One region of the Methylobacterium sp. 1A genome, then DNA from elsewhere that is predicted to be linked to it. Evidence: predicted binding sites of a transcription regulator. Region 1 holds the regulator's gene; each other region holds the start of a gene.

What was found. The regulator PhoB, encoded in region 1, activates phosphate uptake and scavenging genes when phosphate is short. The targets are predictions, from matches to a motif close to TGTCATNNANCTGTCAT.
Region 2: ppk2 (polyphosphate kinase 2) is a predicted target of PhoB. The motif match lies at 1,722-1,738, and genes of this name have one in related genera.
Region 3: ACX9MN_RS03160 (CorA family divalent cation transporter) is a predicted target of PhoB. The motif match lies at 5,266-5,282, and genes of this name have one in related genera.

What each region holds. Positions count from the first base shown of each region.
Region 1 is NZ_JBYQVE010000001.1:2,756,277-2,765,770, forward strand. It holds gene recN (DNA repair protein RecN) at 1-1,185, shown strand, start outside; gene ACX9MN_RS13455 (hypothetical protein) at 1,301-1,501, shown strand; gene ACX9MN_RS13460 (hypothetical protein) at 1,517-1,762, opposite strand; gene pstS (phosphate ABC transporter substrate-binding protein PstS) at 2,043-3,083, shown strand; gene pstC (phosphate ABC transporter permease subunit PstC) at 3,169-4,146, shown strand; gene pstA (phosphate ABC transporter permease PstA) at 4,159-5,049, shown strand; gene pstB (phosphate ABC transporter ATP-binding protein PstB) at 5,072-5,887, shown strand; gene phoU (phosphate signaling complex protein PhoU) at 5,997-6,716, shown strand; gene phoB (phosphate regulon transcriptional regulator PhoB) at 6,839-7,534, shown strand; gene ACX9MN_RS13495 (protein-disulfide reductase DsbD family protein) at 7,649-9,494, opposite strand, start outside.
Region 2 is NZ_JBYQVE010000002.1:677,490-686,983, reverse strand. It holds gene ACX9MN_RS23580 (response regulator) at 94-474, shown strand; gene ACX9MN_RS23575 (hypothetical protein) at 490-1,350, opposite strand; gene ACX9MN_RS23570 (hypothetical protein) at 1,408-1,683, opposite strand; gene ppk2 (polyphosphate kinase 2) at 1,838-2,797, shown strand; gene ACX9MN_RS23560 (hypothetical protein) at 2,876-3,124, shown strand; gene ACX9MN_RS23555 (hypothetical protein) at 3,697-3,924, shown strand; gene ACX9MN_RS23550 (helix-turn-helix domain-containing protein) at 3,937-4,905, opposite strand; gene ACX9MN_RS23545 (Ros/MucR family transcriptional regulator) at 5,027-5,470, shown strand; gene ACX9MN_RS23540 (hypothetical protein) at 5,522-6,040, opposite strand; gene ACX9MN_RS23535 (hypothetical protein) at 6,072-6,608, opposite strand; gene ACX9MN_RS23530 (pirin family protein) at 6,774-7,712, opposite strand; gene ACX9MN_RS23525 (aldo/keto reductase) at 7,848-8,879, opposite strand; gene ACX9MN_RS23520 (HlyD family secretion protein) at 8,972-9,494, opposite strand, start outside.
Region 3 is NZ_JBYQVE010000001.1:647,879-657,372, reverse strand. It holds gene ACX9MN_RS03190 (ATP-grasp domain-containing protein) at 1-835, shown strand, start outside; gene ACX9MN_RS03185 (triphosphoribosyl-dephospho-CoA synthase) at 832-1,671, shown strand; gene fae (5,6,7,8-tetrahydromethanopterin hydro-lyase) at 1,910-2,422, shown strand; gene ACX9MN_RS03175 (hypothetical protein) at 2,718-3,008, shown strand; gene groL (chaperonin GroEL) at 3,109-4,749, opposite strand; gene groES (co-chaperone GroES) at 4,821-5,111, opposite strand; gene ACX9MN_RS03160 (CorA family divalent cation transporter) at 5,323-6,309, shown strand; gene ACX9MN_RS03155 (methyl-accepting chemotaxis protein) at 6,518-7,978, shown strand; gene pdeM (ligase-associated DNA damage response endonuclease PdeM) at 7,988-8,701, opposite strand; gene ACX9MN_RS03145 (ligase-associated DNA damage response DEXH box helicase) at 8,743-9,494, opposite strand, start outside.

The sequences.
Region 1 (9,494 bases):
CGGACCGTGCGGCATGCCCGCACCGAACTCGCCGAGCACCGCGCCCGCGTGGAGGCGGCCCGCAAGGAATCCGACTTCCTGCGCCACGCCGTGGAGGAGCTCGCCGCACTGGCGCCGCTCGCCGGTGAGGAGGCCCAGCTCGCCGAGCGCCGCACGATCATGCAGCAATCCGAGAAGGTCGCGCGCGAGCTCAACGAGGCGCTCGAGGCCGTCGGCGGCCCCCATTCCGGCGTGCCGCACCTCTCGGCCGCCCTGCGCAAGCTGGAGCGGCGCGCGGCGCAGCTACCGGCCCTGGTGGACCCGTGCGTGAACGTCCTCGACGCCGCGATGGTCGCCCTCGACGAAGCCCGCGCGGTCCTCGAGGCGGCGGTGGCCGAGACGGAGTTCGATCCCCGCGACCTGGAGCGCGTCGAGGAGCGGCTCTTCGCCCTGCGCGCCGCCTCGCGCAAGTACGACGTCGCGGCCGACGACCTCGCGGCCCTGGCGGAGCGCTACGCCGGCGACGTGGCGGCGATCGATGCCGGCGAGGCGGCGCTGGCCGGGCTGGAGCAGGCGCTCGCGACGGCGGAGGCCGCCTACGCCGAGGCGGCCGAGAAGCTCAGCGCCGGGCGGCGCCGGGCGGCCAAGCAGCTCGACGCGGCCGTGAAGGCCGAGCTGCCGCCGCTCAAGCTGGAGCGCGCCCGCTTCATCACCGAGATCGCCACGGACCCGGATTCCCGCGACCCGGCCGGCACCGACCGGGTCGAGTTCTGGGCCCAGACCAATCCCGGGACCAAGCCCGGCCCGATGATGAAGGTCGCCTCGGGCGGCGAGCTGTCGCGCTTCATGCTGGCGCTGAAGGTCGTGCTGGCCGACAAGGGCTCGGCCCCGACGCTCATCTTCGACGAGATCGATACCGGCGTGGGCGGCGCGGTGGCGGATGCCATCGGGATGCGGCTCGCCCGGCTGGCGGCGACCGTGCAGGTGGTCGCGGTCACCCACGCGCCCCAGGTCGCCGCGCGGGCGGAGACGCATTTCCTGATCGCCAAGGCCCCCGTGAAAGGGGCCGGCCGCGTCGCCACGCGGGTGGCGAGCCTGCCGGTCGCCGAGCGCCGCGAGGAGATCGCCCGGATGCTGGCGGGCGCCACCGTCACCGACGAGGCCCGGGCGGCCGCCGCGCGACTCCTCCAGGGCGCCGACGCGTGAACCGGCGTCAACCTTAACCGTTGGTTGAAGGTAACAATTCGTTAACTATTCATCGTGAGAATGCTGCCATCCCGGTACCGCGGCAGGGTTGGGCGGTCGAAGGGCGGGAGGAGCCATGAAGCCGTCAGTCGTCGACTCCGATGGGTCTCTGCCTGCGGGGCAGCCCCTGAAGCGGGCGGTCGACACCCGCCAGCTCGGCCTCACGCTCCGCACGGTCTACGAGGGCAGCGTCGACACGCAGCCGATCACCGACACGCATGTCGAGCTGCTCCTGCGCCTGCGCCAGAAGGAGCGGGAGCTGCGCCGGGCGGTCTGACCCGGGGCGGCGGCCTCACCAGCGGCGCGCCCCCGGCCGGCGACGGTACTCGGCCGCACGAATCAGGGTCAGCACGCGGTCGAGGCTCACCAGCAGCTCCGCCTCCTCGACGCGCGCCGCGGCGGCCGCGTCCGGGTCGGGGCTGAATTTCTGCCGGGCCTGCGCCAGCGCGAGCGCCCGCTCCACGGCCTCCCGCTCGGCGTGCAGGGCCAGCCAGGCCGGATCGGATTCCGTCGCCGCATCCACCTCGTCGCCGCCCACGATCCGCGCGTCCTTCTGCTGCCGGCTGCCGCTCCTGGCGGAGAGGAACGCGCGAGAGGCCGGAACCGTGCCGCGCCCGGCCGACGCGCGGTGTCGTCCCCCGTGTCGTCCCCCCCGTCATCCCCCGTGTCATCCCGGTGTCATCTACTTGTCGTAACCGCCCGGCCATCGGGCGGCCGGCGCTGGGTCTCTTCGGAAGATCGGCCGCAGGGCTCTGCCGCGGGCACGGGCCCGCCGGCGGGGCAGCGCAGGCTCTAGCCCGACGGCAACGGAGATTCCTTTGAGACCCTTCGCTTACGCGCTCGCCGTCGGCCTCGCGACGGTTCAGCTGGCGTCCGCGGCGCTCGCCGCCGATATCACCGGCGCCGGCGCCACCTTCCCGTTCCCGGTCTACTCGAAGTGGGCCGAGGCCTATCGCAAGGAGACCGGCTCGGGCCTCAACTACCAGTCGATCGGCTCCGGCGGCGGCATCAAGCAGATCCAGGCCAAGACGGTCGATTTCGGCGCCACCGACGCGCCCCTGAAGCCCGAGCAGCTGGCCAAGGACGGCCTCGTCCAGTTCCCGACCGTGATGGGCGGCGTCGTGCCGGTGGTGAACATCCCCGGGATCGAGCCCGGCAAGCTGAAGCTCACCGGCGACGTGCTGGCCGACATCTACGCCGGCAAGATCGCGAAGTGGAGCGATCCGCGCATCGCCAAGCTCAATGACGGGCTGAAGCTGCCCGACGCCAACATCACCCCGGTCTACCGCTCCGACGCGTCGGGCACGACCAACATCTTCACCACCTACCTGTCCCAGGTCTCCGAGCCCTGGAAGAAGGAGTACGGCGCGGCCACGACGATCTCCTGGCCGGTCGGTCAGGGCGGCAAGGGCAACGAGGGCGTGACCGCCACCGTCAAGCAGGTTCCGAACGCCATCGGCTACGTCGAGTCGGCCTACGCCAAGCAGAACAAGCTCTCCTACGCCCTGCTGCAGAACAAGGCCGGCCAGTACCCGCAGCCCGACGACAAGGCGTTCCAGGCCGCGGCGGCGAGCGCCGACTGGAAGGCGACCCCGGGCTTCGGCATCTCGCTGACCAACCAGCCGGGCGAGGCGGCGTGGCCGATCACGGCGGCGACCTTCATCCTGGTCCACAAGGACGCCGCCGACCCGGCCAAGTCCGCCGCCGTGCTCAAGTTCTTCGACTGGGCCTACAAGAACGGCGACACGCTCGCCACCGACCTCGACTACGTCCCGCTGCCGGACAACGTCGTCGAACTGATCCACCAGGAGTGGAAGGACGTGAAGGGCAAGGACGGCAAGCCTGTCCTCAACATGTGAGCGTGACGGGGAGGGGGTGAGAACCTCCTCCCTCGCTTCCGGGAACGCACCGCGCTACCACGCCCCCCTTCGCAGAGAACCGCGGATGCCCGCTTTGACCGAATCGATCGCCCTCGGCCGAACCCGTTCCGCGACCGCGCGGAAGGCGCCGAGCCGGAGCCTCGACACGCTGTTCCGGACCTGCTCGTACGGCGCGGCCCTGCTGGTGCTGCTCGTGCTCGCCGGCATCCTCGGCTCGATCCTGTACGGCGGCTGGCCCGCCTTCCGCGAGTTCGGCTTCGGCTTCCTGACCTCCAGCGCCTGGAACGTCGGGACCGAGCAGTACGGCGCCCTGGTCGCGGTGATCGGGACCGTCGCCTCCGCCTTCCTGGCCCTGCTGATCGGCGTGCCCGTCTCGCTGGGCATCGCGGTCTACCTCACCCAGCTCTGCCCGGGCTGGGCCCGCAAGCCGGTCGCCATGACGATCGAGCTGCTCGCGGCCGTGCCGAGCATCATCTACGGCATGTGGGGCCTGTTCGTGTTCGCGCCGCTCCTCGCGCGCTACGTCCAGATCCCGGTCTCGAACCTCGTGGAGGGCATGCCGATCGTCGGCACGCTGTTCTACGCCCGGGTGCCGTCGGGCGTCGGCGTCTTCACCGCCGGGATCATCCTGGCGATCATGATCGTGCCGTTCATCGCCTCGATCGCCCGCGATATGCTCGACCAGATCCCGACCGTGCTGCGCGAGAGCGCCTACGGCATCGGCTGCACCACCTGGGAGGTCGTGCGCCACGTGCTGGTGCCGCAGGCGGCCGTCTCGATCATCGGCGCGATCATGCTCGGCCTCGGCCGGGCGCTCGGCGAGACGATGGCGGTGACCTTCGTGGTCGGCAACGCCAACCGGCTCTCCGCCTCGATCTTCGACCCCAGCTCGACCATCGCGTCGCGCATCGCCAACGAGTTCAACGAGGCGGACGGCCTCCAGCTGAACGCGCTGATGGCTCTGGGCTGCATCCTGTTCGTGATCACCTTCGTGGTGCTCATCATCGCCCGGCTGCTGACGCGCCGCGTCCAGGCCGCCTGAGGAGCACGCGCGATGGTTTCCTCCAGCACGATCGCCGCCACCGCCCAGCGCCGCCCCGGCCGGGTCCGCCAGGGGCGCCGCGTCGCCGACCGGACCCTGCGCGTCGCCTGCGCCGCCGCGACGGTGGTCGGCGCCCTGGTTCTCGGCTCGATCCTGGTGATGCTAATCGTCCAGGGCGTGCGCGGCTTCACGCCGACCCTGTTCACCAACCCGACCCCGGGCCCGGGCTCCGAGGGCGGCGGCATCGCCAACGCCATCCTGGGCAGCCTCGTGCTGACCGGGATCGGCATCCTGATCGCGACGCCGGTCGGCGTCATGGCCGGGACCTTCCTGGCCGAGTACGGGCGCGGCTCGAAGCTGGCGGCCCTGATCCGCTTCCTCAACGACGTCCTGCTCTCGGCGCCGTCGATCCTGATCGGCCTGTTCGTCTACACGCTGATGGTGCGGCCGATGGGCACCTACTCGGGCTGGGCCGGCGGCGTGGCGCTGGCGATCATCGCCGTGCCGGTGATCGTTCGCACTACCGAGGACATGCTGCGCCTCGTGCCCGGCACCCTGCGGGAGGCCGGCGCGGCGCTCGGCGCGCCGCCCTCGACGGTGATCATGAGCGTGACCTGGCGGGCGGCCTCGGCCGGCATCGTCACCGGCATCATCCTGGCCCTCGCCCGCATCGCCGGCGAGACCGCGCCGCTGCTGTTCACCGCGCTCAACAACAATTCTTGGTTCTCGGCCAACCTGATGGGCGGCGTCGCGAACCTGCCGGTGATGATCTACCAGTTCGCCCTCTCGCCCTACCCGAACTGGCAGGGCCTGGCCTGGGCGGGCGCGCTCCTGATCACCACCACCATCCTGGCGCTGTCGATCATCGCGCGCCTCGTGATCAAGCCGCAGGCCTCGCGCTGAGCCCCCTTTCGAGGACACGACGATGAACGCCGCCTCCGCGATCCCGACGGTCGAGCTGAACCGCAACCGCGCCGAAGAGGGCGGCCCCGTGCGGATCGCCGTCAAGGACCTGAACTTCTACTACGGCAGCTTCCACGGGTTGAAGGACGTCAACCTCAACTTCCACGACCGGCAGGTGACGGCGCTGATCGGCCCCTCGGGCTGCGGCAAGTCCACCCTGCTGCGCTGCTTCAACCGGATCTACAGCCTCTACCCGGAGCAGCGGGCGGAGGGCGAGATCCTGCTCGACGGCGAGAACATCCTCAGCCCCTCCGTCGACCTGAACGAGCTGCGCTCGCGCATCGGCATGGTGTTTCAGAAGCCGACGCCGTTCCCGATGTCGATCTACGACAACGTGGCCTTCGGCCTGCGCCTCTACGAGAAGCTGCCGAAATCCGAGCTCGACGGCCGGATCGAGGAATCCCTGCGCAAGGCCGCCCTCTGGGACGAGGTGAAGGACAAGCTCCGGCAGCCCGGGACCGGCCTGTCGGGCGGCCAGCAGCAGCGCCTGTGCATCGCCCGGACGGTGGCGCAGAAGCCGGAGGTGATCCTGTTCGACGAGCCGACCTCGGCCCTCGACCCGATCTCGACCGGCCGCATCGAGGAGCTGATCGAGCAGCTGCGCGACGAGTTCACCATCGTGATCGTCACCCACAACATGCAGCAGGCGGCGCGCATCTCGCAGTTCACCGCCTTCATGTATCTGGGGCAGCTCGTCGAGTTCGGTCCGACCAACCGGATGTTCATGAACCCGACGGAACGCCGCACGCAGGACTACATCACCGGCCGCTTCGGCTAGTCTGCCGGGCCGCTCCGGTCCCGGGACCGCCGCTCGCGTCTCCGGCGCCCCGGCGGGTCCCGCAAGCCTCCCGGAGGGCCGTCCCCGGGACCCCATCGAAGGATCTGCCATGCCCGGCCATATCGTCACCTCCTACGACACCGACCTGGAGAACCTGCGTCGCTCGATCTCGGAGATGGGCGGCGTCGCCGAGAAGATGACCGCGGAGGCGACCGACGCCCTCGTGCGTCGGGACGACACGCTCGCCCAGGCGGTGATCCTCGCCGACAAGCGGCTCGACGCGCTGCAGCGGGACATCGAGGAGCGCGCCGTGCTGCTGATCGCCCGCCGCCAGCCCCTGGCCATCGACCTGCGCGAGACCATCTCGGCGATCCGCGTCTCCGGCGATCTGGAGCGGATCGGCGACCTCGCCAAGAACGTCGCCAAGCGCGTGGTGGCGATCTCCGACCAGGCGCCGGCCCAGAAGATCGTGCTCGGCGTGCGCCACATGAGCGACCTCGCCGAGGGTCAGCTGAAGGACGTGCTCGACGCCTACGGGAGCCGCGACGTCCAGGCGGCCCACGACGTCTGGGAGCGCGACGGCGAGATCGACGCCCTGTACAATTCCCTGTTCCGCGAGCTCCTGACCTACATGATGGAGGATCCGCGCAACATCTCGTTCTGCACGCATCTCCTGTTCTGCGCGAAGAACGTCGAGCGCATCGGCGACCACACCACCAACATCGCCGAGACGATCCACTACCTCGCCACGGGCGAGACGCTGGCGGGTGACCGGCCGAAGAACGACGCGTCGAACTACGCGACCGTGGACGGCGTGCAGGCGCCGTGAGGCGCCGACCCCGGCGCCTTCCTGTGGGCGCGGCCGGGGTCACTCTCCGTGCGGGTTGAGGCGGGGCGGCGCCTCCTGCACCATCCGGGGACCGCCCGCAGAACGAGTCTTCGAACGTGAGCATGCAAGTCCTGATCGTCGAGGACGAGGAGGCCCTGAGCACGCTGCTCCGCTACAACCTGGAGGCCGAGGGCTTCCTGGTGGATTCGGCGGCGCGCGGCGACGACGCCGAGCTGCTCCTCGCGGAGCGGATCCCGGACCTCGTCCTGCTCGACTGGATGCTGCCCGGCCTCTCGGGGATCGAGCTGTGCCGCCGGATCCGGGCGCGCCGGGAGACCGAGCGCCTGCCGGTGATCATGCTCACCGCCCGGGGCGAGGAGGGCGACCGCGTCCGCGGGCTCGGCACGGGCGCCGACGACTACATCGTCAAGCCGTTCTCGGTCCCGGAGCTGCTGGCCCGGATCCGCGCGCTCCTGCGCCGGGCCAAGCCCGCCCACGTCTCGGACCGGCTGGCGGCCGGCGACCTGGAACTCGACCGCACCGGCCACCGCGTCCGCCGCGGCGGCGAGGAGCTGCATCTGGGCCCCACGGAGTTCCGGCTCCTGGAATTCCTGATGCTGGCGCCGGGCCGGGTCTTCTCCCGCGAGCAGCTCCTCGACGGGGTGTGGGGCCACGACGTCTACATCGACGAGCGCACCGTCGACGTCCATGTCGGGCGGCTGCGCAAGGCGCTGAACGGCCCGCGCCAGACCGACCCGATCCGCACGGTCCGGGGCTCGGGCTACGCCTTCGACGAGACCTTCTCGCTGGAGGCCTGAGGCGGCCTCACGGGCCGTCCGGATAGGACTTCGCTCCGGCGCGCCGTCATCGCGAGCGGAGCGAAGACGGTGGGACGGGCCCGCGAAGATTCGCGCGTCCCGGCCTCCAGGGACTCAGCGCGCCAGCGCCGCGCTCCGGCCCGAGGCGGCCGGCACCGCCTCCAGCGCCGCCAGGACCGTCCCCTCGGTGAGGATCTGCGGCAGCACCTGGGACTCTCCCGTCCCGGTATAGAGCAGGTAGAGCGGGACGCCGCTGCGCCCGTGCTTCTCCAGGAGGCGGGTGATCTCGGGGTTCTGGTTGGTCCAGTCGCCCTTCATGTAGGTCACGCCGCGCTCGGCCATCGCGGCCCGCACGGCCTTGGTGTTGAGCGAGGTCGCCTCGTTGACCGCGCAGGTGATGCACCACGCGGCGGTCATGTCCACGAAGACGGGGCGGTGCGCGTCGACCAGGGCGTCGAGGCGCGCCTGCGTGAACGGCTCGATCCCGTCGGCGGCGGCCTGCGCGGCCGGCGCGGCGCGGTCCCGGGGCAGGGTGACGGCGAGGGCCCCGACGGCGATCAGCGCCAGCGCGGCGGCGGCCTGCGCGACCCGGCCGGCCCGCGGCGGGGCGGCGCGGCCGTGCTCCCAGGCCCAGGCGGCGAAGCCCACGAGGACGAGGCCGATCAGCGCCGCCAGCAGCCCGCGCGGGTCGACCTGCTGCGCCAGCACCCAGATCAGCCACGCCACGGTGGCGTAGACCGGGAAGGCCAGCACCTGCTTGAGGGTCTCCATCCAGGCGCCCGGCCGCGGCAGCGCCCGCAGGGCCGGCGGCCAGAGGGTCAGGAGCAGGAAGGGCAGGGCGAGGCCGAGGCCGAGGCTCGCGAAGACGGCGAGCGCCACGCCGGCGCTCTGGGTCAGCGCGAAGCCCACCGCCGAGCCCATGAACGGCGCCGTGCAAGGCGTCGCCACCAGGGTCGCGAGCACGCCGGTGAAGAACGAGCCGCTCAGGCCGCCGCGCCGGGTGAGGCCGTCGCCGAGGCCGGCGAGCCGGCCGCCGACATGGACCGCGCCCGAGAGGCTCAGGCCCATCGCGAACAGCAGGTAGGCGAGCCCCGCCACGATGGCGGGCGACTGGAGCTGGAACCCCCAGCCGATCGCGGCCCCGCCGCTCTTCAGGCCGATCAGCGCGGCGGCGAGCGCCAGGAAGCTCGCCAGGACGCCGGCCGTGTAGGCGAGGCCGTGGAGCCGCAGCCGGGCCGGCCCCTCGCCCGCGTGCCGCACGAGGCCGAGCACCTTGATCGACAGGACCGGGAAGACGCAGGGCATCAGATTGAGGATCAGGCCGCCGAGGAAGGCGAAGGCCGCGGCGGTCGCCAGCGTCAGCGCGTCGAAGTCGGCGGCGGCCGGCGCGGTCGCGGGCGGCGCGGTCGCGGCCGGCGCCGCGGCGGCCGGGAGGACCGGCTCGTCGCCGTACGCGAAGGCGAGCCGGCGGGTCCCGGCGGCGTCGACCTCCTCGACCGTCAGGACGCCGGGCAGCGCGGCAGGCACCGGGTCGGTCGGGCTGCTCCGGGCGAGGGTCAGGTGCAGGCCGGTCTCGTCGACGGTCATCACCTGCGCGGCGGCGTTGTCGATCGCGGTCTCGGCGTAGGGGAAGTACGCGGCGTTCCGGACCGCCTCGGGCTTGAGGCCGGCCGCGGCGAAATCGAGGCGCAGGGTGTCGCCCTGGCTCGACAGGCTCAGGGGCCAGAGCGCCGGCACGGGGAGCGCGGCGCGGGCGCGGGCGAACAGCGCGGCGTTGGCCGGGTCCGGCTCGGCCTTGCCGACCGACAGTGTCAGGGCGAGATCGGCCGAGCCGGGCACGCACTCGGTCTCGCAGACGAGGTAAGTCAGCTTGGCCTGGATCCGCACCGGGTCGGCCGGGTCGAGGCTCGGCGGCGGCGTCACCGGGACGAGGAGCGTGACCTCGCCCTCGTAGCCGTAG
Region 2 (9,494 bases), on a different contig from region 1:
GTCGGGGTGCGTGGCGGATCATGCGAACGGCGCGAACCTCCGGTCGTGTCGCGCGGTTATTCTCGGATCGTCGCGCGCCGATGGGAGGGGATCGTGCCCGAGGCTGTTCCGCCCCTGTCCGGGTGCCGCGTCCTCGTCGTCGAGGACGAGTATCTCATCGCGAGCGAGGTCAAGCGCTGGTTGCACAGCGCCGGGGCCGAGGTGATCGGCCCGGTCCCGCGCGCGGATCTCGCCCTGGACCTGATCGCCGAGCAGACGCCCCACGCCGCGGTGCTCGACGTGAATCTGGGCGACGGGAACAGCGTCTATCCGGTCGCCGAGCGTCTCGGCGTCCTCGGCGTGCCGCACCTGTTCGCCACCGGCGACGTGCGGGTCACCGGCGCCCCGGCCGAGGCGAGCCGGCCCATCCTGGAGAAGCCCTTCGTGGCGGCGGAGCTGGTCCGGGCCGTGACCAGGCTCGTCGCGGCCGCCTGAGGCCGCCGCGCCGCCTCAGAGAGGGCCCGGCCCGGGATGCGGGCCCATGCGCCGGCGGTCGTGCTCGATGGCGAAGACGTGGGCGTAGAGGTTCGCGACCCAGCCCCGCCCCTCGACCGTGAGGTCGAGGAACCGGATCGCGTCCCCGATCACGGGCTCGATCTTGCCCCAGAAGAACGACGGGTAGCGCTCCGCGAGGTCGGCCGGGCTGTCGTAGCCGAGTTCCGCGTTGACGCCGATCTCGGCGAATTCGTGGAACAGGGCGTTCAATTTGCGCGGGTAGAGCGGGTCGCCGAGCTGACCGATCAGGTCGGCCGCCCGCAGCAGCCCGGCCTCGGTCCCGGTCTCGCGATGGGAATCGTCCTCGGGGACCGGGAAGCGGGTCAGCTCGATCGCCCGGATGACCCGGGACGCGTCGACGAGATCGTGCGTGCCGAAGCGCTCCTGCACGGCCAGCTTCGAGCGCTCCACGTGGTAGGGTGCCAGCGCCGCGTCAGAGGCGCCCCGGGGCAGGCTGACGGTCGTGCCCTGCGCGTCGATGACGAAGGCCTGCAGCCGGTCTCCGGCGCAGACGCCGCGCACGTAGCCGATGTCGTGGTAGAGGGCGGCCAGGATCATGTGCAGCCAGTCCTCGGGCGTGATGCCCTGCTGCAGGAAGCGGCCGCGGAGGATGTCCTGGGCGACCAGGGTGACGAGGGCCGTGTGGTCGCCGTCATGGTAGAGGGCGTCGCTCCCGACGATCCGCTCGATCGTCAGGCGCGCCGCGGCCTCGATGATCTCGGCGTAGCGCGGCTCCCGGCTGCCGAAGGTCCGCTGGTAGGTCAGGGCCAGGTGCTCGCCGAGGGCGTCGGCGAGCATCTTGGTCGCGTCGAACATGGGATCCTCGCCGTCAGCTGCGTCGGGCGGCGCCGCGCCCGGCCGGGTCGATGGAGATCACGCGGATCGCCCTCCGCGATCGACGAGCCGCTCCTCGAGATAGGCCGCCGCGTCCGCGTAGAGTTCGTAGCGGCGCAGCAGCACCGCCCGCTTCTCGGCCTTCGTCGCCGCGTCGAGCTTGGCGCGGGCCCTGTCGGCGCGGGCGCGCAGCTTCCCGGCGAGCTTCTCGAAGGCGGCATCGATGCGCGCGCCGACCTTCTCGCCCTCGGCGCGCGCCGGATCGGGGTCGTCCTGCCGGCGCTTCGGCCCGGCCCTCTTCGCTTCTCCAGCCATGACGCATCTCCGGTCGCCCCGATCGGTGGCGGAACCGTATGACGGAACGATCACGGGCGCGACATGGGATCGGCCGCCGCGGGCGCGGCGCTTTCTCAGGCGTGTCACGGAACGCTGCTCTAGGTCGGCCCCGCGACGCGCAGGAGAACCGGCGATGCGGCCCGACGACAGCTCTGCCCCGGATGCTACCTTGAATGCCACCTTGAATGCCAACGCGGATGCCACCCTGGAGGCGATCCGGCGTGACCTCGCCGACAGCTACGACGAGGAGCTGGAACTCGGGCTCGAGGAGGATCGCCTCGACCGGCTCGCGGCCGAGCTCGGCGGCGCGCCGCCCGATCATCTCGACCGCAAGGTCTATTTCCGCGCGCTGCTCCGGCTGCAGCACGAGCTGGTCCGGCTCCAGGACTGGGTGCAGGACCGGAAACTGCGCGTGGTCGTGCTGTTCGAGGGCCGCGACTCGGCCGGCAAGGGCGGCGTGATCAAGCGGATCACCCAGCGCCTCAATCCCCGCGTCTGCCGCGTCGCCGCCTTGCCCGCCCCGAGCGAGCGCGAGCGGACGCAATGGTATTTCCAGCGCTACGTCTCCCATCTGCCCGCCGGCGGCGAGATCGTGCTGTTCGACCGCTCCTGGTACAACCGCGCCGGCGTCGAGCGGGTCATGGGCTTCTGCACCGAGGCGGAGGTCGAGGAGTTCTTCCGGTCGGTCCCCGAATTCGAGCGCATGCTGGTGCGCTCCGGCATCGTCCTGGTAAAATACTGGTTCTCGATCACCGATGCCGAGCAGGAATTCCGCTTCCGGATGCGGATCCACGATCCGCTCAAGCAGTGGAAGCTGTCGCCCATGGACGTCGAGTCGCGGCGCCGCTGGGAGGACTACACCCGGGCCAAGGAGGACATGCTGGCGCGGACCCATATCCCCGAGGCGCCCTGGTGGGTGGTCGAGGCGGTCGACAAGCGACGGGCCCGCCTGAACTGTATCAGCCACCTGCTCGAACAGATCCCCTACGGCAGCGTGGAGCACCCGGCGGTCCATCTGCCCGAGCGCCTGCGGCACGCGGACTACGTGCGCGGCCCGGTCCCCACCGCGATGATCGTTCCGGCCGCGTTCTGATCGCGGCGCGGAGACGGCGCGGGAGTCGTGATCCTGTCGCGGTGGCGCGGCTATAGCGCCGCCATGGCGAAGCGCCCCATGACTCTCGACCTGTTCACGACCCTGGATATCGTCGATGACGACGTCTCGGCCGTCGTCGACGCCTATCTGGCCGATCCCACGCCCGGTTCGGTGGCGTTCGGGGACGGCTTCCGCATCGACCCCGCGGCCGCGGTGGCCTCGCATCCCTTCGCCCGGACGCTGATCGATCAGCCCTGGGCCGATGCCGGGCTGCGCCGGGCCGCCATCCGCGCCGCCATCCTGCTGGCGGAGCCGGAGCGGGTCTGACCGGATCGGCCGCCTGTCGCGCGACGGTCGCGCGATATTCGTGGGGCTGGCATGCCGCTTTCATCGCGCTGGCATACCGCTGTCATGCGGCCGTCATGGGCGGGATGGCAGGTCGCCGCCACGGCGAACCTCCCGACCCTATGCCGCCACTCCGCCCGCCCGGTCCTGCCGTGGCGGGCTTTTGTATGCCCGCGGCTCGGCCATCACGACGACGCGCGTCGGATCCTACGCCTAAAACGGTAGGTGTGCCGGCCTCCGACCACACGACGCCCGGTTGTAATCTGAGGCGGAGACGGCGCGGATGAACGGCGCGCCTTCACGGTGAACGATCGGTTTACCCAAACCGCACAATTGCGCCGACCGCCCCGATCCGGGCGCGATCGGCGGGCGTTCTACGGGCAGGTCCACCGGAGACGTTCTGACATGCTGATCCTCAACCCGATGACCGGCCAGATGGTCGAGGTGCGCGTGCCCCGGCCGAAGCCGAAGGCCGCCTGAGCGCGCCTGCTCTCCGTCCGCTTCCCCGCACGCCCGCGGCCCAGGCGACGTGCCCCTCCAGCCCCGCACGACCCATGCTGCCGACCGATCTCGACCGACCCGCCGAACTGACCCTCTGGCCGGGCTACGCGCCGGCCCGGGTGGCCGTGTCGCACAGTTTCCCGACGCTGCGGGCTGCCCTCGCCGCCGCGGTCGCGGCGATCGACGCCGAGGATGCCAATCCCTGGATCATCACCGAGGGCGGCGACATCCTCGCTCCGGGATGGATCCGCGCGAACACCGCGGGCGCCGTCCTGCAGTAGCCGGACGTCACGTCAGCCGGCGAGCTGGTCCGCGCCGCGGTTGCGCCACCGGTACTCGCTCGGCGAGATCCCGTAGCTGTCCTTGAAGCGGCGGCTGAAATGGCTCTGGGTGCAGAAGCCGCAGCTGTAGGCCAGCTCACCGACGGCCAGATGGGCGAAGCCGGGATCGGCGAGACGCTGCGCGGCGGTCTCCAGCCGCCGCCGCCAGATCCAGTCGGCGATGTTGCGGTCCTGCTCGCGGAACAGGGCCTGGAGGTGGCGCAGCGACACGCCGACGGCCGCCGCGAGCCGGGCGGGGTCGAGGTTCAGGTCGCCGAGATGGGCCTCGATGTGGGCCAGCGCGCGCTGGAAGATCAGGACGCCCTGGATGTTCTTGGGGGTCTCGTGCGCGAGGCGTTCCGCGATGCTCGCGACGATGAGATCGACGCCGACCGACGCCATGCGGTTCGACATGTCCGGCGTCAGGCGCTCCGCGTTGCGGACCAGTTCCTGGAAAAAGGTCGTGACCATCGACGTGCCGACTTGATCCGCGCCGATCGTGAGGCACGTGAACCGGCGCGTCGAGCCGAGGGCGCGCTCCAGGGCCGCGCGCGGCAGCTCGACGAACAGCGTCTGCGTGTCGACGTCGGAGGCCATCGTCGCCGGCCGACGGTCCATCACGACGATGTCGCCGGGATTCTGGATCGCGGTGCGGTCGTCCTGCGCGCTGAACACGCGGCCCTTGAGCGTGATGGCGACGTTCAGGGTCTCGTACTTGCCGTGCCGACGGATCGTGTCCGGGGTCGCGACGGTGGTGACGGCGCTCTGCGTCACGCGCGTGATCAGCAGCGGCCCGACCTCCGCGGCCTCCAGCGTGCCGGTGAAAGCGTGCGCCACGGCAGGCGTAAGTTCGACCGGCACGATCCGCTCGAAGATCGTCTCACGCCAGAGGCGGAAACTGTCTTTCGGCTTGAAATCCGCCGTCGAGAACAAAGTCCTCATCGTAAATTCTTGTATTCATGCTTCGCCGCGCGCGCTCGGGAAAACGGTAGCACGCTTTCAGGCAAGCGCAACGGCGCGGACCAACTTATGAGGGTTCTCGACCTTGTCAGGAGCCCATAACGTGTCCGATTCGACCCTCGTCAGCCCCCAATCCAATATCGTGCTGACGGCAGGGCTCGTCGCTGCCTACGTATCGAACAATCGGGTTCCGACCGCCGACCTCCCGACCCTGATCGCGCAGTGTCACGACGCCATCACCGCGCTGGCCACCAACGGGGCGGCGTCGATCGAGGCGGCGGGGGACACGGACGCGCTGCGCGACCGGCCTTCCGCCGCGCAGATCCGCAGCTCGATCCGGCCCGACGGCATCGTGAGCTTCATCGACGGGCGCCGCTACAAGACGCTCAAGCGCCATCTCACGGCCCACGGCCTGCACCCGCAGAGCTACCGCGAGCGCTACGGTCTGCCGGCCGACTATCCGATGGTCGCGCAGGAATATGCCGAGCGCCGGTCCGCGCTGGCGCGCTCCATCGGCCTCGGCGTGCCGGGCGAGCGCGCCGCCTGAGCCGACCCGCCTCGGCAGGCCGCGGCTGATTCGTGGCTGGCGCTCCCGGCCTCAGGCGGCCGCGTGCCGTCCGTCGGGCAGCAGATCCCGGCTCGCCTGCTCGATCCGTTTGAGCCAGTCCTCGGCCGCCGCCGCCCGCAGGGTGGCGGACTCGGCCCGCGCCTCGGCCTCCCGGACGCGCCGGTCGGCTTCCGCCTCGCGTTCGAGGACCTGCCGCGCCGCCTGCGCCCGCGCCTCCTCCAGGAGCGCCCGCAGGGTCCGGATCTCCTGCTGAGCGGCCTCCAGATCCGCGGCCAGCGTCTCGCAGGCGGTCGATTGCTGGTGCAGGCGCTGATCCTGCGCCTGCTTCGCGACGGTCGCGGCCGACAGGGTGTCGAGGATCTGGCTCCAGTCCGCCACCGGCCGCGACGGCGTCTCCGGATCGGGTTCGGGGGACGCTTCGGAACGCGCCGCCGGGCTCGGTGCGTCGGCCACGAGGGGGCCGTCGGCGACCCCCGGAGCCGGCTCCGTCGGTTCTCCGCGCTCACGCGCGATGCGGGCGTCGAGCTGGGCCCAGAACGTCGCGTTCATCGCCGTGGCGATCCCGCCGGGCCCGCGCCGGTCACGAAGCCGCCCGCGTCGCGGAAGCCCGAGCGCTGCCCGCTTGGCCGGTCACCTGTCCGCCCGGCTGCATCACGAATTCCGCGTCGATCGTCTCGGCGATGCGCTGGAGCATCTGCTCCGCCGCCGCGGCCCGCTCCTCGGCGGCCGCGGCCCGGTCCTCGGCGGCCTGGATCAGCTTGATCGCCTGCGCGTGGACCTCGTGGGTCTCCCGCTCGGCCGCAAGCACCTGGGCGCGGGCCGCGTCCATGTCGGCGCGCACCTGCCGCAGCAGGTCCTGGACGTGCGTCTCCTGCTCCTGTGCCCGGTCCTCGACGTCCCGGATGTAGCGCGCCGCGCCCTGCACCCGCTCCAGCAGGTCGGGCCACCGCTCGACCGGCGACGGGTTCTGGTTGCGCCCCTGCGCCGAGACGCGCTCGTCCGCGGCGAGCAGGACGAGGTTGCCGGTGCGGATCCGGGTCGTCGGCTCGCGGGCGTCGCGCGCGACGGCATCGATCTGGTCCAGCGCCTCGGCCTTGGGGTGCTTCGTCTGTTCCATCACGCGTCCTGCCGACAGGGTGCAGCGCAAGCCTTCGGTGAGGCATCGGCGTCCGCCTCACACCGACGGAAAATGGTTAACAACTCCTTAATGTTCGCGCTAGGGTTGCGCTGCCGCGGCGATACCCGCGCGACGTCGCGCGGGACCGCCGGATTGCGGGCCGTCTCACGGGTAGCGGACGGGCTGCGGGTCCTCCGGCAGCGGGATGAACTCGGCGTCGTTCGGCACGGTGTCGAACCGGCCCTGGCGCCAATCCTCCTTGGCCTGCGCGATCCGCTCGGGCCGGGACGAGACGAAATTCCACCACAGGTGGCGCGGACCGTCCATTGGCTCGCCGCCCAGCACCATGAACCGGGCCGATTCCGTGGCGCGCACGCTGATGCGGTCGCCGGGGCGGAACACCAGCAGCTGGCCGGGGCCGAAGCCGTCGCCGGCGATCTCGATGGCGCCCGCGACCGTGTAGATCGCCCGCTCGTCGTAGGTCGGATCGAGGGGCAGGACGGCGCCGGCCTCGAGGGCCACGTCGGCGTAGACCATCGGGCTCGAGGTCCGGACCGGCGAGCGCGCGCCGAAGGCCTCGCCGGCGATCAGCCGGACGGTCTTGCCCTCGCCGGTGAGGACCGGCAGCGCGGCGGCGTCGTAGTGCTCGAAGGCGGGGGCGTTCTCCTCGTCCCGGTCCGTCAGCGCGACCCAGCTCTGGATGCCGAACAGCCGGGAGCCGGTCTGACGCAGCGTCGGCGCGGTGCGCTCCGAGTGCGTGATGCCGCGGCCGGCGGTCATCCAGTTCAGCTCGCCCGGCCGGATCGGCAGCTCCGTGCCGAGGCTGTCGCGGTGCATGATCTCGCCGTCGAACAGGTAGGTGACGGTGGAGAGGCCGATATGCGGGTGCGGCCGCACGTCCATGCCCTGCCCAAGGAGAAACTCTGAGGGGCCCATCTGGTCGAAGAAGATGAAGGGGCCGACCATCCGGCACTCGGTGGAGGGCAGCGCCCGGCGCACCGCGAAGGAGCCGAGATCGCGCGAGCGGGGCACGATCAGGGTCTGGATCGCGTCGCAGCTGAAATGGTCGCCCGGGATCGGGTCATCGGCACTGTGCCAGCTCATCGCCTTGCTCCTCCGCGCGGGGATCGGCCCCCCATCCGCAGGCATCCTGGACCGGGAGCGTCCGGGTTGGAACAGAAACGATCGAAACGCATCGTTTCCGAATAATCGCCCGATCGTCCCGGCCGGGGCGACGGCCTACCAGGGTGTCGGCTTGGGGTTGCGCTCGTCGAAGCCGCGCTGGTGCCAGTACGGGTAGATCGGGGTCTCCTGGCTCGCCGCGTCGAGCCGGGCGACCTGCTCGGCCGTCAGGGTCCAGCCGAGGGCGCCGAGGTTCTGCTTCAACTGCTCCTCGTTGCGGGCGCCGACCACGATGTTGCAGACGGTCGGCCGGGTCAGCAGCCAGTTGAGCGCCACCTGCGCCACCGTCTTGCCGGTCTCGGCCGCCACGGCGTCGAGGGCGTCGACCACGCCGAACAGGTAGTCGTCGGAGACCGGCGGCCCGCCCTCGGCGCCGCCGGCGGCGATGCGGCCGCTCTGGTTGGCCTGTCCGCGGCGGATCTTGCCGGTGAGGCGGCCCCAGCCAAGCGGGCTCCAGACCATCAGGCCGACGCCCTGGTCGAGGCCGAGCGGCATCAGCTCCCACTCGTAGTGGCGGCCGATCAGCGCGTAGTAGCCCTGGTAGGCGACGTAGCGGGCGAGCCCGTGGCGCTCGGAGGTCGCGAGCGCCTTCATCAGCTGCCAGCCCGAGAAGTTTGAGGCGCCGATATAGCCGATCTTGCCCGCACGGGTGAGGTCGTCGAGCGCCCGCAGCGTCTCGTCCACGGGGGTGAGGGCGTCGAAGCCGTGCATGAAGTAGACGTCGATATGGTCGGTGCCGAGCCGCTTCAGACTGGCCTCGCAGGCGCGGACCAGGTGGTAGCGCGAGGAGCCGACCTGGTTCAGCTCGTCGTTGAACCGGAAGGTCGCCTTGGTGGAGATCAGCGCCCGGTCGCGCTTGCCCTTCAGGGCCTGGCCCAGGATCTCCTCCGAGGCGCCGCCCGAGTAGATGTCGGCCGTGTCGAAGAAGTTGACGCCGGAGTCGAGGCAGAGATCGACCATGCGGGTCGCCTCGGCGACGTCCGTCTGCCCCCAGCGCTGGAAGAATTCGTTCGTGCCGCCGAAGGTGCCGGTGCCGAAGCTGAGCACCGGCACGGTGAGGCCGGAGCGTCCGAACTGCCTGTAGTCCATCGGGTCCTCGTCGTGATCGCGGCCGCCGCGCGGCGGCGCGCCTGCCGGATCAACGCGCCGCGCCGCCCGGTTTTCCCGGCCGGCGCGGGCCGTCAGCGCCGCGACTCGACGACCGGCGCCCCGTCGCAGCGCTGGCCGGCGGCCGCGCCCGTGCGCCGGTCGGGCGGCAGGGCGTCCGGCGACCCGGCTGTCTCGGCCAGGATCGCGACGTTCGCCGTCATCCCGGCCGCCAGCACGATCGGGCAGGGCACGTCGTCGAGCTCGATCCGGATCGGCACCCGCTGCGCCAGCCGGACCCAGGTGAAGATCGGGTTGACCGTCGGCAGCCCCTGGACGCCCGGGGCGGCGTCGGCGACGCTGATCCCGCGGCCGAGGCCGGTGACGCGCCCCCGGATCGGACGGTCCGGCCACGCCATCAGCGACACGCGCGCGGCGTCGCCCGCGCCGATGCGCGGGAGCTGCGTCTCCTCGAAATAGCCCTCGATCCAGAAGCTGTCGCCGTTGACCAGCGTCAGCGCCGGCTGCCCCGTGGCGGCGAACCCGCCCTCCTGCAGCAGCAGGTTGGTGACCCAGCCGTTCACGGTCGCCCGCAGGGTCGTGCGCTCCAGGTTGAGC
Region 3 (9,494 bases), 2.1 Mb from region 1:
CGTGGAGCCGGTGCTGTTCTCCCTCGCCGACGTGGCGGTGGTCACGGGCGGCGGCGAGCCGCTGCGCGTGCCGGGCTTCGCCGACGCTCTGCCGGACGGCGTCCTGATGCGGACCATCGCGGGCGGCACCTTCGAGGCGACGACGATGCGGCTCGGCGTGCTGCACGCCCTGGTCGCCGCGGGGGTCACCGTCTGGAACGCGCCGACCGCGATCGAGCGCTCGGTCGACAAGGCGGCGACCTCGCTTCTGATCGACCGGGCCGGCCTGCCGACCCCGGCGACCTGGGTGTTCTCGAAGCGCGAGGCGGCCGCGGCCCTGGTCGCCGCCGAGGCGCGGCCGGGCGCGCCGCTGGTCCTGAAGCCGCTGTTCGGCTCGCAGGGGGAGGGGCTCGCCCTGATCGAGCGCCCGGAGGACCTGCCCGACGAGGAGGCGGTGGCCCGGGTGTACTACCTCCAGCGCTACGTGCCGCGTCGGGACGGCCTGTGGCGCGACTACCGGGTGTTCGTCTGCGACGGCCGGGCGATCGCCGGCATGATCCGCGAGGGCGACGGCTGGATCACCAACGTCCACAGGGGCGGCCGGCCGCTGCCCTGGGCGATGCCGCGCGCCGCCGCCGAGCTGGCCGAGGCGGCGGCCGCCGCGGTCGGGGTCGACTATTCCGGCGTCGACCTCGTCGAGGACGGGGAGGGCGGGTTCTCGGTCCTCGAGGTCAATTCCATGCCGGCCTGGTCGGGGCTCCAGACCGTCTGCGAGGCCGACATCGCCGCCGCGGTGGTGCGCGGCTTCCTCGCCGCGGCCCGCGGCGCCAGCCGCCCCCGGCTCGTGGTGGCATGAGCGGGGCCGGCCTCGACGCGGCGCTGATCGGCACGCTCTACCGGGCGGCCTGCCTCGCGGAGCTCGACGCCCTCAAGCCCGGCAACGTCCACGCCTACGCGCCCGGCCACCGCATGGTGCTGGCGGATTTCGTCACGAGCGCCGACGTCTCGGCCCCGCCCCTGGCCCGGCCGGGCACGGGCGTCGGGGCGCGGGTCCGCGACGGCGTCGCCGCCACGGTGGCGGCGGTGGGCCAGAACACCAATCTCGGCATCCTGCTGCTCTGCGCGCCGCTCGCGGTCGCGGCCGAGGAGAACCGGACCGTCGCTGCGGTGCTCGACACGCTGGACGGCACGGATTCGGAGGCCGTCTTCGCGGGCATCCGCCGCGCGAATCCGGGCGGCCTCGGCGAGGCCGCCCGGCACGACGTCGCCGAGGCGGCGCCCGGCGCCCTGCGCGACGCCATGGCGGAGGCCGCCGACCGGGACCGGATCGCCCGCGCCTACGTCACGGGGTTCGCGGACGTGCCGGCGATCGGGCTCGCGGCCCTGCGCGAGGCCCGCGCCGCCGGGCTCGACCCGACCTGGTGCACGACCGCGATCCACCTCGCCTTCCTGCGCGCCGTCCCGGACAGCCACGTCGCGCGCAAGCACGGCGCGGCCGCGGCCGAGGTCGTCCGCCGGGAAGTCGAGGCGGCACTCGCCGGGATCGACCTCGCCGCGCGGCCGGTCGACGCGCTCCTGGCCCTCGACGCGTCGCTGAAGGCGCGGTCGATCAATCCCGGCACGAGCGCGGATTTCACCGTCGCGACGCTGTTCTGGGACGCGCTCGCGGGCGCCGGCGCCCGGCTGGCCTGAGCCGCGTGCACGATCCGGTGTCCATAGCGCCGGGCGGATGGAAATTCCTTCGTGTCAGGGCCTTGCGCGGGTTGTGAGCCGCAGGGGCCCGCTGTAGGGTCCGCCGCGCTGTCCGGCCCAACCGGCTCGGCCCAACCGGCTCGGCCGGCATGGTCGGGCGCCGATAACAAGGATGGCTTCCCGGCCGCGGCACCGCCCGGCGCGCGGCTCTATTTCGGAATCCAGGGAGAGACACCGAATGGCGAAGATCACCAAGGTTCAGGTCGGCGAAGCGCTCGTCGGCGACGGCAACGAGGTCGCCCACATCGACCTCATCATCGGACCGCGCGGTTCGCCGGCCGAGACGGCTTTCTGCAACGGCCTCGTGAACAACAAGCACGGCTTCACCAGCCTGCTCGCGGTCATCGCGCCGAACCTGCCGTGCAAGCCGAACACTCTGATGTTCAACAAGGTCACCATCAACGACGCCCGTCAGGCCGTCCAGATGTTCGGCCCGGCCCAGCACGGCGTTGCCAAGGCCGTGCAGGACGCGGTGGCCGAGGGCATCATCCCGGCGGACGAGGCCGACGACCTGTACATCCTGGTCGGCGTGTTCATCCACTGGGAGGCGGCCGACGACGCCAAGATCCAGAAGTACAATTACGAGGCCACCAAGCTGTCGATCCAGCGCGCCGTGAACGGCGAGCCGAAGGCCTCGACGGTCACCGAGCAGCGCAACTCGGCGCAGCACCCCTTCGCCGCCAACGCTTAGATCGGGGACGGTCCTGGGCAGAGCGAGCCTCCGCCCGCACCGCGGGGCCTGCTCCAGCGACTGGCTTCGATCTTCCTTGGCCGATAATTAGGCCCCTGAACGGGACGGCGCGAGCCGTCCCGTTTTTTGTTGATCGCCCACCGCCCGGACCGCCGCGCCACATCGCGGCCGGGCGAGGCGCCGACGTACAGGTGACGCGGCGTCGAAGCTCCGCGGTCGCTGGTGGAGAACGGGATCGGCGCGCGCGAAAACTCTATCGTCCCGGCCGCACCGGGCAGAGCCGCGAGGTGAGGTCATGCCTGCATCGGACGAAGTGTCCGCAACCCAGCGCGATGACTGGATTCACGGCGGCCACTTGGTCCTCGCCGCGGATCCCGACACGTCCGACCACGCGGCGATCCATGCCTGGATCCTCGACTTCATGCAGACAGGCGCGGACGATCCCGATCAGGACAGCATCCGATCCCTGATCTACCACAGCCTGAACTTCGATATCCCGTTCCAGGCGACGGAGCACGTCCGGCAATCCTTGATCGCCACCGTGCGGGCGCGCCTCGCGGCCGAAGCGTCGCGTCGCGGCCTCTGACCGACCTGCGCCCCGCGGGCCACCGCGGCAGGCCGGCGCCAAGAGAAAAGGGGCCGCCTCGCGGCGACCCCCTTCCTTCGTCTCAGCGGATGGCTCGGACTTAGAAGTCCATGCCGCCCATGCCGCCGCCCGGCATGGCCGGAGCAGGGCTATCCTTCTTCGGCGCGTCGGCGACCATCGCCTCGGTGGTCACCAGCAGGCCGGCGACCGAGGCCGCGTCCTGCAGGGCGGTGCGCACCACCTTGGCCGGGTCGACGATGCCGGCCTGGATCATGTCGACGTACTCTTCGGTCTGGGCGTTGAAGCCGAAGGTCTCCGAGGAGGTGTTGTCGGTGATCTTGCCGACCACGATCGAGCCTTCCACGCCCGCGTTCTGGGCGATCTGGCGGAGCGGGGCCTCGAGCGCCTTCAGGACGATCTTGATGCCGGCCTGCACGTCCGGGATCTCGGACTTCAGCTCGGCGACCGCCTTCTTGGCGCGCAGCAGCGCGGTGCCGCCGCCCGGGACGATGCCTTCCTCGACCGCCGCGCGGGTGGCGTTGAGGGCGTCGTCGACGCGGTCCTTCTTCTCCTTCACCTCGACCTCGGTCGCGCCGCCGACGCGGATCACCGCGACGCCGCCCGCGAGCTTGGCCAGGCGCTCCTGGAGCTTCTCGCGGTCGTAGTCCGAGGTGGTCTCCTCGATCTGCGCCTTGATCTGCGAGATGCGGCCCTCGATGTCGGACTTCTCGCCGACGCCGTCGATGATCGTGGTGTTCTCCTTCTCGATGCGCACGCGCTTGGCGCGACCGAGCATGGGGAGCGTCACGTTCTCGAGCTTGATGCCGAGGTCCTCGGCGATCATCTGGCCCTTGGTCAGGATCGCGATGTCCTCGAGCATCGCCTTGCGGCGGTCACCGAAGCCCGGCGCCTTGACGGCCGCGACCTTGAGGCCGCCGCGGAGCTTGTTGACGACGAGGGTGGCCAGAGCCTCGCCCTCGATGTCCTCGGCGATGATCAGGAGCGGCTTGCCGGTCTGAACGACGGCCTCGAGCACCGGCAGCATGGCCTGGAGCGACGAGAGCTTCTTCTCGTGGATGAGGATGTAGGGGTCCTCGAGCTCGGCGACCATCTTCTCCGCGTTCGTGATGAAGTACGGAGAGAGGTAGCCGCGGTCGAACTGCATGCCCTCGACGACGTCGAGCTCGGTCTCGGCCGTCTTGGCCTCCTCGACCGTGATCACGCCCTCGTTGCCCACCTTCTGCATGGCGTGGGCGATCATCTCGCCGATCTCCTTGTCGCCGTTGGCGGAGATCGTGCCGACCTGGGCGACCTCGTCGGAGGTCGAGACCTTCTTGGCGCGCGCGATGATGTCCTTCACAGCGGCCTGGGTGGCGAGGTCGATGCCGCGCTTCAGGTCCATCGGGTTGATGCCGGCGGCGACGTACTTGGCGCCCTCGCGGACGATGGCCTGGGCCAGCACGGTCGCGGTGGTGGTGCCGTCACCCGCGATGTCGTTGGTCTTCGAGGCCACTTCGCGCACCATCTGGGCGCCCATGTTCTCGAACTTGTCGGCGAGCTCGATCTCCTTGGCGACCGTCACACCGTCCTTGGTGATGCGCGGGGCGCCGAAGCTCTTCTCGATCACGACGTTGCGGCCCTTCGGGCCGAGCGTCACCTTCACCGCGTCGGCGAGGATGTCGACGCCGCGCAGCATCTTATCGCGGGCGTCGGCGGAGAAACGAACGTCTTTCGCTGCCATTGTGTGCCTCTTAGCTGGTTGTTGAACCCCAAGGCCGGGACGGCCTCAAAGGGCGATGGCGGGTGACCCGATCAGGCGGCGACGACGCCCATGATGTCGGATTCCTTCATGATCAGGAGGTCCTGACCGTCGATCTTGACCTCGGTGCCGGACCACTTGCCGAACAGGACGCGGTCGCCAGCCTTCACGTCGAGCGCGTTGACGCGGCCGGCCTCGTCGCGGGCGCCGGGACCGACGGCGACGACCTCGCCCTCCTGCGGCTTCTCCTTGGCGGTGTCCGGGATGATGATGCCGCCCTTGGTCTTCTCTTCGCCTTCGATGCGACGGACGACCACGCGGTCGTGCAGCGGACGGAACTTCATGAGCTGCCCTCTTGCTTCAGGTCTTGAGTTGGCGTTGATGCGGCCGGCGGGACCGCTCGCAAACTCGACTGTTAGCACTCTGTCTCGGCGAGTGCCAAAGACGGCCGCGAGATAGGCGCGGGCGGGTTCCGAGTCAAGGCTGTCGCACCCCCGCGCGACGGTGCGATGACGCGCCGGCGGCCCCGTTCCCCCTCATGGATAACGCGCTCTCATGTTGAGCCTGCACGGACCCGAAGGCCCGGTGGCGCTGCGACCCGGCGGCCCGATCGCGCGCGACACCGTGTGGCTCGACCTGAACGACCCCACGCCGGAAGAGGCTGCGGCGGTCGAGGCCGCGACCGGCCTGCGGGTGCCGTCGCGGGCGGCGCTCTCGGAGGTCGAGACGTCGAGCCGCCTGCGCCGGGTCAAGGGCGGCCTCTCGCTCTCGACCCCGATGATCACGTTCGAGCAGAGCGCGTCGCAGCTGAAGCCGCTGGGCTTCCTGCTGACCAAGGATCACCTCGTCACGATCCGCTTCCACGACCTGCGCGCCATCGAGGCGTCCGCCAAGCGTATCGCCGACGGCGACGGCAGCACGACGCCGAGCGAGATCTTCCTCGTCGTGCTGGAGGAACTGGTCGACAGCCTCGCCGACGCCCTCGAGGATATGGGCTCCGAGCTCGACACGCTCTCGACCCGCATCTTCGACTTCGACGTCCGCGGTGCCGAGCGGCGGCGCCTGGAGAGCCCGCCGCCCCGGCGCCGCGACCTCGCCCTGCGCCGGATCCTGCGCGGCATCAGCAACCGCGGGAAGGTTCTGGGCAAGATCCGGTCGAGCCTGCTCGGGCTCGAACGGATCATCCCGTTCGTCGCCGCGGCCTGCGACAGCCTCGGCCTGCCGGAGGATGCGCGCTTCGAGACGATCAAGCGGGACATCGAATCCCTCGACGAGTTCGAGACGCGGCTCGCCGAGAACGTGCAGTTCCTGCTCGACGCGGCCCTCGGCCTGATCACCATCGAGCAGAACAACGTCTTCCGCGTCCTCACCGTCGTCTCAGTGGTCGGCGTCCCGCCGACGCTGATCGCGTCGATCTACGGCATGAATTTCAAGCACATGCCCGAGCTGGATTGGGCGCTCGGATATCCCTACGCGCTCGGCCTGATCCTCATCAGCGCGGTCGCGCCGATCGTATACTTTCGCATGCGCGGCTGGTTCTGATATTCGTAAGTATGCTTCGGCCCTGACTGAGTTTATATTTGAATGCAATCTCGACGATGGCGTCGGTCCGGTTACGGACGCACAGAGGGCGCGGCGCTACAAGCATTCGATTTCCGTCAGGCAACTCTTAAACTGGACGAATGCCAGAATAAGGGATTCATTAACGCTGTGAGGCTACACCCCACGCCGGGGGAACGCGAGCCGTACCATGTTCAATCGCACTGTTTTCAATGAAGCCCAGGCCAAGATCGACGCGCTCGACCGCTCGCTGGCGATCATCGAGTTCTCGATGGACGGAACGGTCCTTCACGCGAACGAGAACTTCCTGCGATTGATGAAATACGGCCTCAGCGATGTCCAGAAACGCCATCACCGCATCTTCGTGGACAAGAGCTACGCCGAGTCCGCCGATTACGCGGCGTTCTGGAGCAAGCTGAAGGACGGCCAGTACGTCACGGGCGAGTTCCTGCGCCTCGACAAGGAGGGCGACTCGGTCTGGCTCGAGGCGACGTACAATCCTGTCCTCGACGCGCGCGGCAAGCCGATCAAGGTCGTTAAGTTCGCCGCGGACATCTCGGCGAAGAAGAAGGAGATCAACCGGCTCCTGACGATGATCGACAACGTTCCCGTGGCGGTCATGACGGCCGATCTGAAGGACAACTTCAAGATCGACTACATGAACGCCACGTCGCGCAAGACCCTCGGCACGATCGACCAGCACCTGCCGGTGAAGGTCGACGACATGCTCGGCCGCTCGTTCGACATCTTCCACAAGAACCCCAGCCACCAGCGCACGATGCTGGCCGACGCGAGCCGGCTGCCGCACAGCACCAAGATCAAGGTCGGGCCCGAGACCCTCAACCTACGGGTCACGGCCGTGAACGACGAGAAGGGCCAGTACCTCGGCCCGATGCTGACCTGGGCGGTCGTCACCGCGCAGGTGAACATGGAGACCGACGTCAAGCGGGTCGTCGAGGCCGTCGGCTCCGCCATCCAGGAGATGCAGAGCTCGGCCGTGGGCCTGATGCAGTCGGCCGAATCCGCGCGCCACAAGGCGTCGTCGGTCGCGTCGAACTCCGAGCAGATGAACGGCGCGATCCAAGAGATCTCCGGCCAGGTCGGGCGGGTCTCGGAGCGCGCGCAGCAGATCGCCGCCCAGGCGGGGACCACCGACGCGACCATGCGCCAGCTCGCCGAGAACGCCCGCAAGGTCGACGCGGTGGTGGGCATGATCAAGTCGATCGCCGACCAGACCAACCTGCTCGCCCTGAACGCCACCATCGAGGCGGCCCGCGCGGGCGCCGCCGGGCGCGGCTTCGCCGTGGTGGCCTCCGAGGTGAAGGCGCTCGCCGAGCAGACCGCCAAGGCGACCGGCGAGATCACGCAACAGGTCTCGGCGATCCAGAGCGCGACCGGCGACGCGGTCGGCGCCATCGAGATGATCACGGCCGCGGTGGACGAACTGTCCAAGCTCACCCTGGCGATGGCGAGCGCCGTCGAGGAGCAGGCGGTCTCGACCCACGAGATGGCGGGCAATATCGGCGGCGTCTCCGAGGCCGCCAACGCCACCGGTCAGCTCGCCCAGACGGTCCAGGGCATCGCCGAGAGCCTCGCCGGCCACTCGACGAGCCTGTCGGAGAGCGTGATCCGGTTCATGAAGACGGCCTGATCGGGCGACTCAGTCCCGGGCGAGCTGCGCCCGGCCGATGGCGAAGACCCGCCCGTCCCCGAGGAGATGGGCGGTGAAGCCGTCGGGGAACAGGCTCTCGATCGCCCGGTCGCGGACGTTCAGGCCGCCGGCGTAGGCGCCGAAGGCCGGCATGACGAGGCGGGTGCCGTCCGTGACGAAGCAGCGGCGGCGCACCGCCCGCCCGCGCATCGCCACCTTCCCGCAGGGATGGAGGTGGCCGGCGATCTCGCCGGGCACGGGCTCCGGGCTCGGCTCGTGGCGCAGGACGAGGCCGCCGAGCGTCAGTGCGTCCGCGTAGCGGCCGCCGACGCCCTCGTTCACGGCCGCGTCGTGGTTGCCGGCGATCCAGACCCAGTCCCGGCCCTCCTGCAGGGCCGCCACCAGGGCGCGGTCGCCCGGCTCCATGCGCTCGGGACCGCGGGCGTCGTGGAAGGAATCGCCCAGCGCCACCACCCGGGCCGGATCGTGCCGCACCACCGCCTCGTGCAGGCAGGCGAGCGTCTCCCGGGTGTCGTAGGGCGGCAGGAACTGGCCGGAGCGGGCCGCGTAGGACGAGCCCTTCTCCAGGTGGAGATCGGACACGATCAGCGTCCGGTGCTCCGGCAGCCAGAGGCCGCCGCACAGGTCCAGCACCAGGGTCTCGCCCGCGAGCTGCAGGGTGGGGTGCTTGGGAGTCTTCTCGAGTCTCAGGCCGGCCGCCAAGATCGCATCCTCGGTGTCGTCGGGGGAGGGCGGATCGACGGTCAGGACAGAGCCTCTTGGAGAAGCTCCGCCTCGGCCTCGGCCAGGATCTCGTCGGCGCCCTCGCCGTAGACCCGCTCGCGCCCGATCTCGAGCATCACGGACACGGAGAGCGGCGAGACCCGGTCGAGAGACCTGTGGATGATTCGCCCCTGGATGCGCTCTAGCATCATGCCGAGGCGCCTCACGTCGAGGAGTCCGGTTGCCGCATCCTGCCGCGCGGCCCGCAGCAGCAGGTGGTCGGGCTGGTGCTTGCGCAGCACGTCGTAGATCAGGTCGGTCGAGATCGTGACCTGCCGGCCGGACTTCTTCTGTCCCGGGTGATGGCGCTCGATCAGGCCGGCGATCACCGCGCATTGCCGGAAGGTGCGCTTCATCATCGCGGATTCGTCGAGCCACGCCTCAAGATCGTCGCCCAGCATGTCGACGGCGAAGAGGTCGCCGATGAAGTCCGGATCGATCGCGGCGCGCTCCGAGACGTCGCGGGTCGACCAGATGGCGATGCCGTAATCGTTGGCCGCGAAGCCGAGCGGGCGCAGGCCGGAACGCTCCAGCCGCCGGGTCAGCAGCATGCCGAGCGTCTGGTGGGCGAGGCGGCCCTCGAACGGGAAGGCCGTGAGGTAGTAGCGCTTGCCGCGCGGAAAGGTCTCGACGAGGAGGTCGCGCTCGCCCGGCAGGACCGAGCGGCGGCGCTGCTGCAGCAGGTAGGCGCCGATCTGCTCGGGCAGACGGTCCCACTCGAACGGGTCGGCGA